3 regions of the Xanthomonas sp. NCPPB 3442 genome follow, and region 3 is predicted to be linked to each of the others. Evidence: predicted binding sites of a transcription regulator. Region 3 holds the regulator's gene; each other region holds the start of a gene.
What was found. Region 3 encodes FliA, which starts transcription of late flagellar genes. Its sites were predicted from a motif close to TAAAGTTTNNCNNNCNNNGGCCGATAA; they were not measured.
Positions count from the first base shown of each region.

Region 1: a site for FliA is predicted at 3,498-3,524, ahead of AC1POX_RS14845 (STAS domain-containing protein). Genes of this name have one in related genera too.
Region 2: a site for FliA is predicted at 1,936-1,962, ahead of AC1POX_RS09270 (methyl-accepting chemotaxis protein). Genes of this name have one in related genera too.

Region 1 covers NZ_CM161514.1:3,433,456-3,438,868, forward strand. The annotation lists gene mfd (transcription-repair coupling factor) at 1-3,163, shown strand, start outside; gene AC1POX_RS14845 (STAS domain-containing protein) at 3,637-3,966, shown strand; gene AC1POX_RS14850 (chemotaxis protein CheA) at 3,985-5,413, shown strand, end outside.
Region 2 covers NZ_CM161514.1:2,116,927-2,122,339, reverse strand. The annotation lists partial or broken gene AC1POX_RS09285 (MarR family transcriptional regulator) at 1-90, shown strand, start outside; gene AC1POX_RS09280 (MarR family winged helix-turn-helix transcriptional regulator) at 133-597, shown strand; gene AC1POX_RS09275 (FAD-dependent monooxygenase) at 633-1,823, shown strand; gene AC1POX_RS09270 (methyl-accepting chemotaxis protein) at 2,094-4,205, shown strand; gene AC1POX_RS09265 (DUF488 domain-containing protein) at 4,278-4,883, opposite strand.
Region 3 covers NZ_CM161514.1:2,452,565-2,457,977, forward strand. The annotation lists gene AC1POX_RS10655 (DUF6973 domain-containing protein) at 1-693, shown strand, start outside; gene AC1POX_RS10660 (chemotaxis protein CheA) at 938-2,596, opposite strand; gene AC1POX_RS10665 (protein phosphatase CheZ) at 2,599-3,225, opposite strand; gene cheY (chemotaxis response regulator CheY) at 3,225-3,617, opposite strand; gene AC1POX_RS10675 (RNA polymerase sigma factor FliA) at 3,653-4,420, opposite strand; gene AC1POX_RS10680 (MinD/ParA family protein) at 4,417-5,301, opposite strand; gene flhF (flagellar biosynthesis GTPase FlhF) at 5,288-5,413, opposite strand, start outside.

The DNA of each region.
Region 1 (5,413 bases), 980 kb from region 3:
CCTGCATCGCCTGCCCGGCCTGACCCGCGGCGTGGTGATCGTGCCGGTGCAGACCTTGCTGCAGCAGCTGGCGCCGCTGAGCTACATCGTCGGCGGCAGCTTCGATCTCACCGTTGGCCAGCGGCTGGATCTGGATGCGGAAAAGCGTCGCCTGGAAAGCGCCGGCTACCGCAATGTGCCGCAGGTGATGGACCCGGGCGATTTCGCGGTGCGCGGGGGCCTGCTGGATGTGTTTCCGATGGGCGCGGACACGCCATTGCGCGTCGAGCTGCTGGATGAGGACATCGATTCGATCCGCGTGTTCGACCCGGAATCGCAGCGCTCGCTGGACAAGGTGGACGCGGTCAAGATGCTGCCGGGCCGCGAAGTGCCGATGGACGATGCCAGTGTGGAGCGCGTGCTGGCCTGCCTGCGCGAACGCTTCGACGTGGATACCCGGCGCAGCGCGCTGTACCAGGACCTGAAATCCGGGCTGGCGCCATCGGGCATCGAGTATTACCTGCCGATGTTCTTCGCCAAGACCGCAACGCTGTTCGATTACCTGGACAAGCGCGTGCTGCCGGTGATCGCCACCGGCGTGTCCAACGCCGCCGACGCCTTCTGGGCCCAGGCGCAGAACCGCTACGAACAGCGCCGCCACGATGTGGAGCGCCCGCTGCTGCCGCCGGAGGAGCTGTACCAATCGCCGGATGCATTGCGCGAGCGGCTCAACAAGCTGGCGCGTATCGAAGTATGGGCCAGCGATCATGCGCGCATCGATGAGGCCGCCCCGCTCGGCGACCAACCGTTGCCGCCGCTGCCGGTGGCCGCAAAGGACGCGCCGGCCGGCCAGGCGCTGGCGACGTTCCTGAGCCATTATCCGGGCCGCGTGCTGATCGCTGCCGATTCGGCCGGCCGCCGCGAAGCCTTGATGGAAGTGCTGGCCGCCGCGCAGTTGAAACCGGAGCTGGTCGCCGATGTGCCGGCGTTCCTGGCGGGCACGCTGCGTTTTGCCATCACCGTGGCGCCGCTGGAGGACGGCTTTGCGCTGGATCAACCGCAGATTGCGCTGCTGACCGAACGCCAACTGTTCCCGGAGCGGGCCAATCAGCCGCGCCGCGCGCGCCGGGTCGGACGCGAGCCGGAAGCGATCATCCGCGACCTGGGCGAACTGTCCGAAGGCGCGCCGATTGTGCACGAGGATCACGGCGTGGGCCGTTACCGCGGGCTGATCGTGCTCGATGCCGGCGGCATGCCCGGCGAGTTCCTGGAAATCGAATACGCCAAGGGCGACCGGCTCTATGTGCCGGTGGCGCAGTTGCACCTGATCAGCCGTTATTCCGGCGCCTCGGCCGAGACCGCGCCGCTGCATTCGCTGGGCGGCGAGCAATGGACCCGTGCCAAGCGCAAGGCTGCCGAGAAGGTGCGCGACGTGGCCGCCGAACTGCTGGAGATCCAGGCACGTCGCCGTGCACGCGCCGGCCTGGCGTTGCAGGTGGACCGCGCAATGTATGAGCCGTTCGCGGCCGGATTTCCGTTCGAGGAAACCGGCGACCAGTTGGCCGCCATCGATGCGACGCTGCGCGATCTGGGCAGCAGCCAACCGATGGACCGCGTGGTGTGCGGCGACGTGGGCTTCGGCAAGACCGAGGTTGCGGTGCGTGCGGCGTTTGCCGCCGCCAGCGCCGGCAAACAGGTCGCCGTGCTGGTGCCCACCACATTGCTGGCCGAACAGCACTACCGCAATTTCCGCGACCGCTTCGCCGATTACCCGATGAAGGTGGAAGTGCTGTCGCGCTTCAAGAGCACCAAGGAAATCAAGGCCGAACTGGAGAAGGTCGCCAGCGGCGAGATCGACGTGATCATCGGCACGCACCGCTTGTTGCAGCCGGATGTGAAGTTCAAGGATCTCGGCCTGGTCGTGGTCGACGAAGAACAGCGCTTCGGCGTGCGCCAGAAGGAAGCGCTCAAGGCGATGCGTGCCAATGTGCACCTGCTCACGCTCACCGCCACGCCCATCCCGCGCACGCTCAACATGGCCATGGCCGGCCTGCGCGATCTGTCGATCATCGCCACCCCGCCGCCGAACCGCCTGGCGGTGCAGACCTTCATTACCGCCTGGGACAACACGCTGCTGCGCGAAGCCTTCCAGCGCGAACTCAGTCGCGGCGGTCAGCTGTATTTCCTGCATAACGATGTGGAAAGCATCGTGCGTATGCAGCGCGATCTGTCGGAACTGGTGCCGGAAGCGCGCATCGGTATCGCGCATGGGCAGATGCCCGAGCGTGAGCTGGAACGGGTGATGCTGGATTTCCAGAAGCAGCGCTTCAACGTGTTGCTGTCGACCACGATCATCGAATCGGGCATCGACATTCCCAATGCCAACACCATCATCATCAACCGCGCCGATCGCTTCGGCCTGGCGCAGTTGCACCAGTTGCGCGGCCGCGTGGGTCGCTCGCATCACCGCGCCTATGCGTACCTGGTGGTGCCGGATCGCCGCTCGATGACCTCCGATGCGGAAAAGCGCCTGGAAGCGATTGCCTCGATGGACGAGCTCGGCGCCGGCTTCACCCTGGCCACGCACGACCTGGAAATCCGCGGCGCCGGCGAATTGCTGGGCGAAGACCAGAGCGGCCAGATGGCCGAAGTCGGTTTCAGCCTCTACACCGAACTGCTCGAGCGCGCAGTGCGCAGCATCCGCCAGGGCAAGCTGCCCGACCTGGATGCCGGCGAAGAAGTGCGCGGTGCCGACGTCGAACTGCACGTGGCCTCGCTGATTCCCGAGGATTATCTGCCCGACGTGCACACGCGCCTGACCTTGTACAAGCGCATTTCCAGCGCACGCGACCCCGATGCGCTGCGCGAACTGCAGGTGGAGATGATCGACCGCTTCGGCTTGCTGCCGGACCCGGTCAAGCATCTGTTCGCCATCGCCGAGCTCAAGCTGCAGGCCAATGCGCTGGGCGTGCGCAAGCTGGACCTGGGCGAAAACGGCGGGCGGCTGGTGTTCGAGGCCAAGCCGGCGATCGACCCGATGACCATCATCCAGATGATCCAGAAACAGCCGAAGATCTACACGATGGATGGCCCGGACAAGCTGCGCATCAAGTTGCCGATGCCCGAAGGCGCCGACCGTTTCAATGCGGCACGCGGCCTGTTGGCAGCATTGTCACCGGGCTGAAGCGCTGCGGCGCCGGCAAGCGGCGACCGCACCGAGCACGATCACCACGTGTAAAAAACGCGACCAGGCAGGCGGGCAGTCCACTGCCTGGTCGCATTTGCCCGTCATGACTACCGCAGCCCGCGCGCCGCGCATCCGGTTTGGATAAAAGCGCCCGCCGGTGCTTCACGCGCGCGCAAGCCGGGGCGTCACCTGCAACGCCGTGCCGGAACGGGGCGAACTGTCCGACGGCACAGGCTCGAACAGTCCCCCTGAGCCTGCTTCCGACAAAGCTGAGCAATTAATCCACAGGCGGTGACGGGTTTCGCAAATCCGTCATTGCGCTGAATTTTGCCTAAATATTTCCAAAAGGCGCCGATACCTGCATAGACCGGCATGGCCCGTGTGCAGCGCTGCTCACACCCGTCCAGGCCGTTGCGACCTTCCCAGGCCATGGTACGCACCCGTGCGCCATCGCACCGCTTGAGGCACCAATGAACACGCCACTGTCCGATCTACCCGCGCCGCTGACCCTTGCCCTGGAGGGCGAGATGACCATTCGTCGCGCGGCCGAGCTCAAGCCGTTGCTGCAGCCGGCCTTGCTGCATCCGGGTGGATTGCATCTGGACCTGGCCGCCGTCAGCGAGATCGATACCACCGGCCTGCAATTGTTGCTGGCCACCAAGCAGGCGATCCAGGCCGATGGCCGGCCGTTTTCGTTGACCGATTCCAGCCGTGCGGTGGTCGATGTCATCGAGCTGCTCGGCCTGCTCGAGGCCCTGTACCCGCATGCGGTTGCAGGCCTGGGCGAACGAATTCACTAACGGACTGGTGACGCGCGCATGGACATGAACCAGCTGATGCAGACCTTCCTGGCCGAGAGCCGGGACCTGCTCGAAGACATGGAACGTCATCTGCTCGAAGCCGAGCGCGGCGAACCGTCGCCGGATGCGGTTAATGCCATCTTCCGCGCCGCGCACACCATCAAGGGCTCCGGCGGCCTGTTCGACCTGCCGCAGCTGGTCGGCTTCACCCATGTGGTGGAGAGCGTGCTGGATCTGGTACGCGACGAAGCGCTGAGCTTGAGCTCGGAACTGATCGGGCTGCTGCTGGTGTGCTGCGACCATATCCATGCCTTGGTGGAAACCGCCGCAGACCCGAGCCACGCCGACCCGGTCGCGCTGGCCGCCGAAGCCGAACCGCTGCTGGCGCAATTGCAGACGTATCTGCAACGCAGCGCCTGCGGCGTCACTGCAGCCGCGGTTGCGCAAGGCGCACCGGAAAAGCAGAGTGGTTACTGGCGGATCACCCTGAAACTGTTCGCCGACGCACTGCGCTTCGGCAATTCGCCGCTCAAGCTGATTCGCAACCTGCGCAGCCTGGGCTCGGTCGAATCGATCACCACCGATATCAGCCAGCTGCCGGCATTCGACGACCTCGATCCGGAAGCCAACTACCTGGGCTTCCAGATCCTGCTGCGCAGCGATGCCGACCGCGCGGCCATCGAAGAGGTGTTCGAATTCGTCCGCGAAGATTGCGATCTGGAGATCGTGTCGGTTCCGGCGCCATCCGACGCCGCTGAATTGCTCAGCGCCGAAGCGGCAGCCAGCCCCACGCCGAACAAGCCGCTTGCTGCAGTACCCAGCGCCGCTTCGGCCCCAGGCCGTGCCGCGCCGGACGCTGCCGCGCGCAGCGCCGACGCGCGTTCCATCCGCGTGGATGCCGACAAGCTCGATCGCATGATCGATCTGGTCGGCGAACTCATCATCGCCGTGTCCAGCACGAGTGCCAATGCGCAACGCACCGGCGATGCGCAGTTGCTTGAATCGGCCTCGATCCTGGCTGGCCTGGTCGAAGACGTGCGCGAAAGCGCGTTGCAGCTGCGCATGGTCAAGATCGGCGGCACATTCAGCCGCTTCCAGCGCGTGGTGCACGACGTGGCGCGCGAACTGGGCAAGGACATCGCGCTGGTGGTGGCCGGCGAAGACACCGAACTGGACAAGTCGGTGGTGGAAAAGATCGGCGACCCGCTCACCCATCTGGTGCGCAACGCGATGGACCACGGGATCGAACCGGCCGAGGTGCGCGTGGCGCGCGGCAAGCCTGCGCGCGGCACCGTCGGGCTCAACGCATATCACGACTCCGGCAGCATCGTCATCCAGATCACCGACGACGGTGGCGGCTTGAACCGCGACCGCATCCTGGCCAAGGCGCTCGAACGTGGCCTGATCGAACCAGGCCGCCAACTCAGCGACCGCGACGTCTTCGCGA
Region 2 (5,413 bases), 340 kb from region 3:
CAGCGACGCGATATCGCCCCGGCAGCCAAGCCGCCGGGCGTGCACGCGGTGCCACGCGGCAACGAGCGCCATGCCGCACTGCAGGAGACGTACCATTGCCCGATAGCCACAGGACAACGCACGGTCTTACAGATGCTTGATCAGAGTGAACTCATCCATCCGCAGGCTGCTATCGCGCCGGGGTATCTGGCCAACCATGCAGCGCGGGTCTTCAACCGCCTGGTGGACGCCGAACTGCGGCCGCACGGCGTGTCGCTGGCGCTGATCGGCCCGATCATGCTGCTGTCCTGGAAAGGCCCGATGCTGCAGCGTGACCTGGTCATCGCATCGGCCGTGAAGCAGCCGGCCATGGTGGCACTGCTGGACAAGCTGGAGGGACTGAAGCTCATCAAGCGCACCCCGACCCCGCAGGATCGCCGTGCCGCGCTGGTGGCGCTCACCGCCCGCGGGCGCAAGATGGCCGAACTCGGTGGGCGTGCGCTGCTGGGTATGAACGCAGTGGCGCTGGAAGGCTTTTCCGCCGACGAGGTGCAGCAGACCGTCGCGTTGATGCACCGGCTGATCGCGAACATGGAGCGTTACGGCCAGGACGTGTAATATCACGCCTGATATTTCCTGCCAGGATGACAGCAATGCCGCGTCGTATCCTCATCACCGGCGCCAGCATCGCCGGCAACGCTGCCGCCTGGACACTCGCCCATCGCGGCTTCGATGTGACCGTGGTGGAACGCGCCACCCGGTTTCGCGATGGCGGCCAGAACATCGACGTACGCGGTGTCGGCCGTGAGGTGCTGCAACGCATGGGCCTGGAACAGGCCGCGCTGGCCCAGGGAACCGGCGAAGAAGGCACCGCCTGGATCGACGCGCACGGCCAGGCCGTCGCCACCTTCAAGACCGAAGACATCGATGGCGATGGCCCGACCGCCGAACTGGAGATCTTGCGCGGCGATCTGGCCCGCCTGCTCTACGATGCCGCGCGCGGCCATGTGACGTACCGCTTCGGCGACCGCATCGCCAGCATCGAAGACGCTGCCGGCAGCGATGCCGCAACCGTCACCTTCGAAAGCGGTTGCAGCGAACGCTTCGACGCGGTGATCGTCGCCGAAGGCGTGGGCTCTTCGACGCGCGAACAGGTCTTCCCGGGGGAAAACGATCCGCGCTGGATGGATCTGACCATCGCCTACTTCACCATCCCGCGCAGCGCCGACGACGACCCGCTGTGGCGCTGGTACCACACCACCGGCGGGCGCAGCATCTCGTTGCGACCCGACCGGCACGGCACCACGCGCGCCATGCTCTCGCTGCAGAAACCGCCCGAAGGCGAACAAGACTGGGACATCGACGCCCAGAAGGCCTACCTGCACGAGCGCTTTGCCGACGCCGGCTGGCAGGCGGCGCGCGTGCTCGATGGCATGCATGGCACCGACGACTTCTACTTCGATGCCCTGCGCCAGGTGCGCATGCAGCGTTGGCATAGCGGTCGCACCGTGCTTACCGGCGATGCGGCCTGGTGCGCGACGCCACTGGCCGGGATCGGCGCCACCCTGGCAGTGACCGGCGCGTATGTGCTGGCCAACGAAATCGCCCAGGCCGCCACGCTGGACGCGGCCTTCGCTGCCTACGCCACCGCCATGCGCCCGATGGTCGAGCAGGCCCAGGGCGTGCCGAAGATCGGCCCACGCCTGATGAACCCGCATAGCCGGCTCGGCATCCACCTGCTGCATGGCGCACTCAAACTCGCCAGCCAGCCAAGCGTGCAGAACCTCGCTGCAAAGTGGATGACGCCGGCGATCAAGGCGCCGGATCTCTCGCGTTATCCCTAAGCGCCGTTGCAGGCGCCGGTAAGCCGCCGGCGGCAGCGTTGCAGGCAGGAATGACGAGTGTCTCGGCGCATTGAGCAGCCCCACCAGCACCTGAACCGGCAGACGCAACGTCTTCAGTTCCACTGCTAGAGGTCGCTAACGAACACGTCGAGACACCACTTGAGCGGCAGCCGTTGCGCTGGCTCTTGCGCTGTCGCGTGCGTATTCGTCTCCCTGCCGTTGCCGGGACTCCCCCGCTCTTCCGCCAGTCGGAACACCGATCGAACACCTATGCATTTCTTCCCGAATCTGCGCATTGGACAGCGCCTGGCCCTGGGCTTTCTCGCGATCATCGTCTTGATGGTGATCCTGACCGTGGTGGGCATCCAACGCGTTCGCAGCATCGACCAGCAACTCACCGCCATCAACGAGGTCAATAGCGTCAAGCAACGCTACGCGATCAATTTCCGTGGCAGCGTCCACGACCGCGCGATTGCTCTGCGCGATGTGGTGCTCATGGACGACCCCGCAGACCGCCACGCCGCCGAACAATCGATCGACAAGCTCGCTGCCGATTACGCACGCGCTGCGCAACCGCTCGACGACATGATCGCCAGCTCGACCGATGCAAAAGAGAAAGACATTCTCCAGCAGATCAAATCCATCGAGCAGCGCACCCTGCCGCTGATCGCGCAAGTGCGCGCGTTCCGCGATGCGGCCGACAAGGCGCAGGCAGAACAGCACCTGCTGCAGCAAGCGCGCCCGGCCTTCATTGCCTGGCTGGCCAGCATCAACGCCTTCATCGACCTGCAGGAGGCCAAGAACCGCCAAGCCGCCAGGCAGGCCGTTGCCACTGCGCGCGGCTTTGCGATGCTGATGGTGATGTCCACCGTCGTCGCCCTGCTGTTGGGCGCCGCCATCGCGTTCCTGCTCACGCGCAGTGTGGTGCTGCCGCTGCGCCAGTCGCTACGCCTGGCCCAGCGCATCAACGACGGCGATCTGCGCAGCCAGGACGCAGCAACCAGCAACGACGAATCCGGGCAACTGCTGCGCGCCATGCAGCAGATGCAGCGACGCCTGCAGGAGGTGATCTGGGCGCAACGCAGCATGGCTGCGCGCCACGACGCCGGCGAAATCAGCTACCGCACCGACCCACAGGGTTTTCCCGGCGAATATGGCGACATGGTGCAAGACACCAACGCACTCGTACATGCCCACGTGCAGACCCAGTTGCGCATGACCCAGGTCATGGGCAGCTACGCCATTGGCGATCTCACCCAGGACATCGAGCAGTACCCGGGCGAAAAATCCGCCATCACCGCCACCATGCAGCAGGTCAAACGCAACCTGCAGGCCATCAACGCGCAGATCCAGGAACTGACCCAGGCCGCCTGCGCAGGCGACTTTGCACTCCGCGGCAAGGCGGAAACGTTCGAGCACGATTTTCGCCTGATGGTGGAAAACCTCAACACCATGATGGCCACCTCCGATACCAACCTGGCCAGCTTCTCCGGGCTGCTGCGCGCGATCGCCGATGGCGACCTGACCGTGCGCATGTCCGGCAACTTCCACGGCGTGTTCGCCTCCATGCGTGACGATGCCAACAGCACCGTGCACCGCCTCACCGACATCGTCACCCGCATCCAGACAACCTCCAACAGCATCAGCTTCGTCGCAGAAGATATCGCCAGCGGCAATCAGCAGCTGGCGCAGCGCAGCGAACAACAGGCCGCCAGCCTCGAAGAAACCGCTGCCTCGATGGAAGAGCTGACCTCCACCGTCAAGCAGAATGCCGAACATGCCACCCGCGCCAACCAGCTCGCACGCGGCGCCGCCGCCATCGCCTCGGAAGGCCGCGACGTGGTCGGCCAGGTGATCGAACAAATGTCCGGCATCGAAGCCTCGTCCAGACGCATCGCCGACATCATCTCGGTCATCGACGGCATCGCCTTCCAGACCAATATCCTGGCCCTCAATGCCGCGGTGGAGGCCGCACGCGCCGGCGAACAGGGCCGCGGCTTCGCTGTTGTTGCATCGGAAGTGCGCACGCTCTCGCACCGTTCCTCGGATGCGGCAAAAGAAATCAAGCGGCTCATCGACGATTCCGTACAACGCGTCGCCGACGGCTCCACCCTCGTGCACACCGCCGGCACCACCATGGGCGAAATCGTCACCAGCGTCCAGCACGTCACCGACATCATGGCCCATATCTCCGCCGCCTCGCAGGAACAAGCCGGCGGTATCGAACAGGTCAATCACACCATCGCGCAGATGGACGAGACCACCCAACACAATGTGCGCCTGGTCGAAGCCGCCAGCACCGCCGCGCATGCGTTGGAACAGCACTCCGCGCAACTCACCCGCGCAGTGGAGGTCTTCAAGGTCAACGCAACGGTGCTGTGAGTCCGCGCGATAGCGTTCGGCGCACCAGCGACGGTCGCGGCGATCGTCTGGGGCTCGACCTACCGCAAGCGCCTACTCGGCAGAAAACAGACCAACCTGTCGCGGCGGATAGATCAGATCGCGCCCAACCGGGCGCGCATCGGCATTCAACTGATGCGGCTGCACCGCGGTCTCGCCAAGAATGTGCAGCACCTGCCACCGCCGGTGCAGCAACAGATCCGCAATCAGGCGGCGATGGCATTGCCACCAGAGTGCTTCGGCGCACATCAGCGCCGTACGCCGCTCACGTGCCATGGCGGTCGCCTGCTCCAGCCCGGCGCCGAAGTCGGCGCTGGTCATATGGTCGGCATAGCCCTGAAACGCCGCGTTGCACCACGCGCCATTGGGCGACCCGGGTTGCGCCTTGCGCCGTCCACCCAGCTCGGGCAGCCACAGATAGCGCACCGACGCCGCGTCCAGTGCATGCGCCATCGTGTCGCTGGCAAACCAAGGGTAGCGACGCGAGCCCGGAAAGCGCCGCACATCCACCACTGCCTTAATCCGATGCGCGCTCAACAACGCGACGAACGCCTCCCAGGTCCTGGTGGAATGACCGATTGTCCAGAGCATCCCGGCCGTATCGCCAGCGGCCTGCAGCCCAGGCGCGTCGGTGTTGATCAGGGGAGAGGTGTCATGCATCGCAGCAGCAGTTAGGCGGAGTGGCAATACAGCACTAGCACTGCCAGCGCCCACAGCAAGTGATGGGCACGCGACCTCTTCCCGCACGCGGATCTGGCTCATCGGCTTTTTAAGCGCGTGCAATTCCCGTAGCAAGGTAATGGCTGATCGCTCCAGATCGTCCTGAATGCGGTGGCAGCGGTGCGCTGGTAGCGCGACCATCTGCACGACACGGTCGACCGCGTCGCTGAGCGATCAGCCCGATGACACATTGATCGTCAGGGGACCATCGCGCTGAGTGCGGGACAGAAGATGAGACGGGCGGTGTGCGTTGGGGAAGCGTCACGGCGCGGAGCGATTTGCAGCGACGTGTGGCGGAGAGAGTGGGATCGGATCACTTTCGATCCAACCCCTTCAAACCGTTGCAGAAAGCCTGCTGGGCAGGTTTCCTTTCAATGTTTCCTCGATCATAGCCTCCGTATCGGCCCGATTGCTAGCGCCCGCTTGCCATGGACGAGTTGCTGACGCCATTGTCTGTCTGCATAAAATCG
Region 3 (5,413 bases):
GTCACCCAGCTCGCGTTAGGGCAACAGTGGATTGCACGTAAGTTCGGGGATGAGGCCGAGATTGGGCCGGCCCATCCAAATGATCCTTACGAACATCGGATGGACTTGTGGAACAACGAAGCCGGCCGCCGGCTCGGCGATCAGACCTCCGGGCAGGATGCGCTTGCGCGTCAGGCATATGAAGCGCTGCGTCACGGTGATCTGGCGACCGGTTTGAACGATCCACGCCTCAGGCAATTGTTTCCTGATGATCCACGCCTGGCGCGCCCCCAGGGAGATCCAGAACGGGACCTTGTGACCAGCAGCGATGTTGACCGGATCAACAAGGATGTGTCGCGCTTGCAGGACCAGGCGCATGACAGGTTCCCTGACACGCATCCGGATCGTGCGTATTTCAACACCCTGCGTGGACAGCTGCCGGCATCAGTTTCCGATACCAAAGTCGCCGAGGTGATGATTGCCGCAAAGCAGGCCGGTGTGGAACGGGTTGACCAGCTCGCCGGTGCCGTCCTGCGTGATGACCATATCTTTGTGGCTGGGAAGACGCCAGGATTTCGTGTGCAGGTGGACGCAACGACGCCGGCACCCGATATGCGCCAGAGCCTCTACATGGCCGACCAGCAGAATGCCGTGCACGCCTACGACCAAGCGCAGTCGCAGGCCGCACAACAGGCGCCTGCGCCTGGACGTTAGCAACCAAATAACGGTTCCAGGTTCACTTCCACGTCGCCAAATCATCGCGCCCATGCCTGCGCGCGTAGCGGCATAGATCGGCAGCGATGCTGGTAGTGAAACGACAACGGCCGCAGTACGCGGCCGTTGTCATTAGATCAGGCAACCAGGATCGTCTTGACGATTCCCGATTCCCGATTCCCGATTCCCGATTCCCGATTCTCCCAATCCCGATTCCCGATTCCCGATTCCCGAATCCCCAACCTCAATGATCGCTGGAGCGCAATCCATCCACATCCAGGATCAGCGCCATGCGGCCGTCGCCGATCAGGGTGGCGCCGGCGTAGCCGGGCAGGCCGCGCAGGGCGCGAGGGAGTGGTTTGATCACCACTTCCTCGCGGCCGCGGACCTGGTCCACCACCAGGCCGAAGCGGGTTTCGCCGGCCTGCAGCAACACTACGGTCAGCAGCGGCGGTTGTTCGGCCGGTACGCCCAGCCAGCGGCGCAGGTCGATCAGGGGCAGGGTGTGCGAGCGGCGGTCGAGGACGGCGCGGCCGTCGAACCAGCCCAGCGAGGTTTGCGGTGCATGCAGCACTTCCACCACGCGCGCCAGCGGCAATGCGTAGACCGCTTCGCCGGCCTGCACCAGCAGGGTCGGCAGAATCGCCAGGGTCAACGGCACGCGGATCATGAAGCGGCTGCCGCGGCCCAGTTCAGACTGGATCTGGATCTGCCCGCTGAGTTCGCGGATACGCGACTGCACCACGTCCATGCCGACACCGCGGCCGGAGATGTCGGTGACTTCCACCTTGGTCGAGAAGCCCGGCATGAAGATCAGATGCAAGCACTCGTCGGTGCTCAGACGCGCGGCGGCTTCGGCGTCGATCAGGCCCTTGTTGCGGGCGATTTCGCGCAGGCGCTCCGGGTCGATGCCGGCGCCGTCGTCCTGGATTTCGATGCTGACGTAGTCGCCTTCCTGCTGCGCCGACAGGCGCACATGGCCGCTGCGCGGTTTGCCGGTGGCTTCGCGCAGGGCAGGCGATTCGATGCCGTGGTCGATGGCGTTGCGCACCAGGTGCACCAACGGGTCGGCGAGGGCTTCGACCAGATTACGATCGAGCTCGGTTTCGGCGCCGATCAGTTCCAGCTCCACTTCCTTGGACAAGGTGCGCGCAACATCGCGGGCCACCTTGGGGAAGCGTGCGAACACCTTGCTCACCGGTTGCATGCGGGTGCGCATGACCGCGGTCTGCAGGCGTGCGGTGGCGATGTCCAGGGTGCTGACCGCGCGGTCCAGTTCTTCGTCGCGCAGGCGGGTGCGCAAGGTCTTCAGCCGGTTGCGCGAGAGCACAAGTTCGCCGATCAGGTTGACGATGGCGTCCAGGCGCTTGGTGTCCACGCGCACGGTCTGTTCGGCTTCGGCGCCGGTCTTGGCGGCGCCCTTGCCGGCCGCCTTGGGGGCGGGCGCATGCGCATCGTCGCCGTGTGCGGCGGCAGCCGGCTTGGCCGCGGCCGCCTGCGGCGCGGCCTTGACCGCCGGCGGGGCGCTCTTGGCGTCGAACTGCGCGATCAACGTGGCCGGTGCGTGCGGCACGGCTTCGCCCGAGCCCATGGCATCCAGCATGGCCTGCAGATAATCCAGCGATTGTTGCGCGGCATCGAAGTGATGCGCCTGCAGCACCGCCTGGCCCGAGCGCGCCATGCCCAGGGTTTCTTCAGCGGCGTGGCACAGCTCCACCATGGGCTTGATCGCCAGAAAGCCGGCGCCGCCCTTGAGCGTGTGGAAGCCGCGGAACACCGCGTTGAGCTGGTCGGCTTCTTCTGGCGCCTGTTCCAGCGAGACCAACTGTTCGCCGAGGCGATCCAGGATTTCCTGGGCCTCGACGATGAAATCGGCAGCAATATCGTCTGGAACAGCACTCATGGTTACAGCCCCAATCCGGACAGCAGGTCGTCGGCATCGTCCTGCGACACCGCGTGACGGTCCAGGCCCTTGACTGCAGGACCGGCAAGACCGCCGTCGTCTTTCTTCGGTTCGATGTTCTTCGGCGGCAGGCCGAGCGCACCGAAGCCTTCATGCACGCGCCGCACGATACCGGCCACGCGCCGGATGATCTGGCCGCTCAGGTCCTGGTAGCTCTGCGCCAGCGACAGCTCGGTCAGGTTGTGGCGCATCTTTTCCAGCAGCGCGCCCTGGTCCTGATTGAGCCCGCCGTTGCGCAGCTGGTTGGCTAGCTCGCGGCATTCTTCGACCAGATCCAGCGTGCGATGGCTGGCCTTTTCGGTCATTTCCACCACGTGGTCCAGACGCGAACAGGCATCGTCCAGTTCGCCGGCTTCTTCGGGGATGGTGGGCAGCTCGCCCAGCGCCTGGCCGAGTTCGCGGGCGAGCCGGCTCAGGCTCTGCATCATCGGGCGCGTGCGCAGGGCGGCGAGATGATCCACCTCGCGACGCCAGGCGACCTGGTCACCGCTTTCCAGTGCATCGAGTGCGTTCTGCAGGCGCTCGATCAACGCGGCACGTTCGGCATCGGTTTCCATGGTCGCGTTCATCAGGCGGTCGCCGCCAGACGTTCGAACACCTTGCCCAACTTTTCTTCCAGCGTCTGGGCGGTAAACGGCTTGATGATGTAGCCGTTCACGCCGCACTGGGCCGCTTCGATGATCTGCTCGCGCTTGGCTTCGGCGGTCACCATCATCACCGGCAGGTGCTTGAGCTTGGCGTCGGCGCGGATGTTGCGCAGCAGGTCGATGCCGGTCATGCCGGGCATGTTCCAGTCGGTGACCACGAAATCGAACGGGCCGGCACGCAACGCCGCCAGGGCGCTGTTGCCGTCTTCGGCCTCTGCGGTGTTGGTGAAGCCGAGATCGCCCAACAGATTCTTGACGATACGTCGCATCGTCGAGAAGTCGTCCACGATCAGGATCCGCATGTTCTTGTTCACATCAAGCTCCTAACACGAAAAATTACGCGAAAAATTCAGTCGTCGACTTCGACGCCGGCATCGGCCAGTTCGAAGACTTTGAGGCGGCCACGCAAACGCACCACCGCCTGGCCATGGATCTGGCACACGCGCGATTCGCTGACGCCCAGCACGGCGCCGATTTCCTTCAGGTTCAATTCCTGTTCGTAGTACAGCGACAGCACCAGCTGCTCGCGCTCGGGCAATTGGCCGATGGCCTTGCCCAGCTCGCGACCAAATTCGCCACGCTCCATCATCTGCTGCGGGTTGGGGCCACCCTTGGCGGTGGTGTCCAGCTCGCCGTGATCTTCGATGCGCGATTCCAGGCTCAGCACCTGGCCACGTGCGGCATCTTCCATCAGACGCAGGTAATCGGGCAGCGGCATTTCCATCGCGGCGGCCACTTCGGTGGCGGCGGCGGCGCGGCCGGTGTTCTGTTCGATCTTGCGCACGGCGGCGGCAGCGTCGCGGGCGCGGCGGTGCACCGAACGCGGCACCCAGTCGCCCCTGCGAATCTCGTCGATCATCGAGCCGCGGATGCGGATCGAGGCATAGGTTTCGAACGAAGCGCCCTGTTCGGAGTCGTAGCTGCGCGAGGCTTCGATCAGGCCGATCATGCCGGCCTGGATCAGGTCGTCCACTTCCACGCTGGCCGGCAGGCGCGCCGCCAGATGGTGGGCGATGCGGCGGACCAGGTCGGCGTGCTGGGTCACCACGTCGTTGGCGTTGTTGCGCTGCACGGCGCGGTACTGCGCGCTGGCCGTGGTTGCGGTAGCGGTGCTCATGCGGCCACTCCCCGTTGGATGATGCGTTCGACAAAGAACTCGACGTTGCCGCGCGGCACGGTCGGGGCCTGCCAGCGCGAGGTACGGCGTGCGATTTCGGCGATGGCCTGCGCCGACGGACTGGCGGGGTAGGCCTTGATGACCGGTTGCTGGCGCTGCACCGACAGGCGCAGCCAGTCGTCCTGCGGCACATGGCCGAGATAGTTCAGCGACACATCGCCGAGGAACTTTTCGCACACGCGCGAGAGCTTGTCGTACAGCAAGCGACCTTCGTTGGGGTCGCGCACCATGTTGGCGATGATCTGCAGGCGGTCCACGCCGCGTTCGCGCGAGAGCACCTTGATCAGCGCGTAGGCGTCGGTGATCGAGGCCGGCTCGTCGCAGACCACCACCACGGTGTCCTGGGCGGCCTGGCAGAAGGTCAGCACGCTGTCGGTGATGCCGGCGGCGGTATCGATGACCATCACGTCCAGGTCGCGTTCCAGTTCGGAGAACACGTTGACCAGGCCGATGTGTTGGGCCGGGGCCAGTTCGGCCATGTGGCGGCGACCGGAGGCGGCCGGCACCACCAGCACGCCGCCGGGGCCTTCGATGATGACTTCATCGAGCGTGCAACGGCCGGCAATCAGGTCGGCCAGGGTGTACTTGGGCGCCAGGCCCAGCACCACGTCCAGGTTGGCCAGGCCGAGGTCGGCGTCCAGCAGCAGCGTGCGTTTGCCCATGTCGGCAAGCGCCACGGCCAGGTTGGCGGAGATGTTGGTTTTCCCCACGCCGCCCTTGCCACCGGTCACGGCAATGGTGCGCACCGGGCCCAAAGGCTCGGGACGGGTCGCCGACAGGGGGAAGGCGTTGGTCAGCTTGGCGTATTCACGCGACTGCATGGTTGTGCTCCGGAGTACAGGGCTTATCGGCAGCGCGCCGCAAATCTTCAAGGCGAAGAACGAGACTGGCGGCATTGGCGCGGTGCAGGTCGTCAGGGACCCGCTGTCCGTC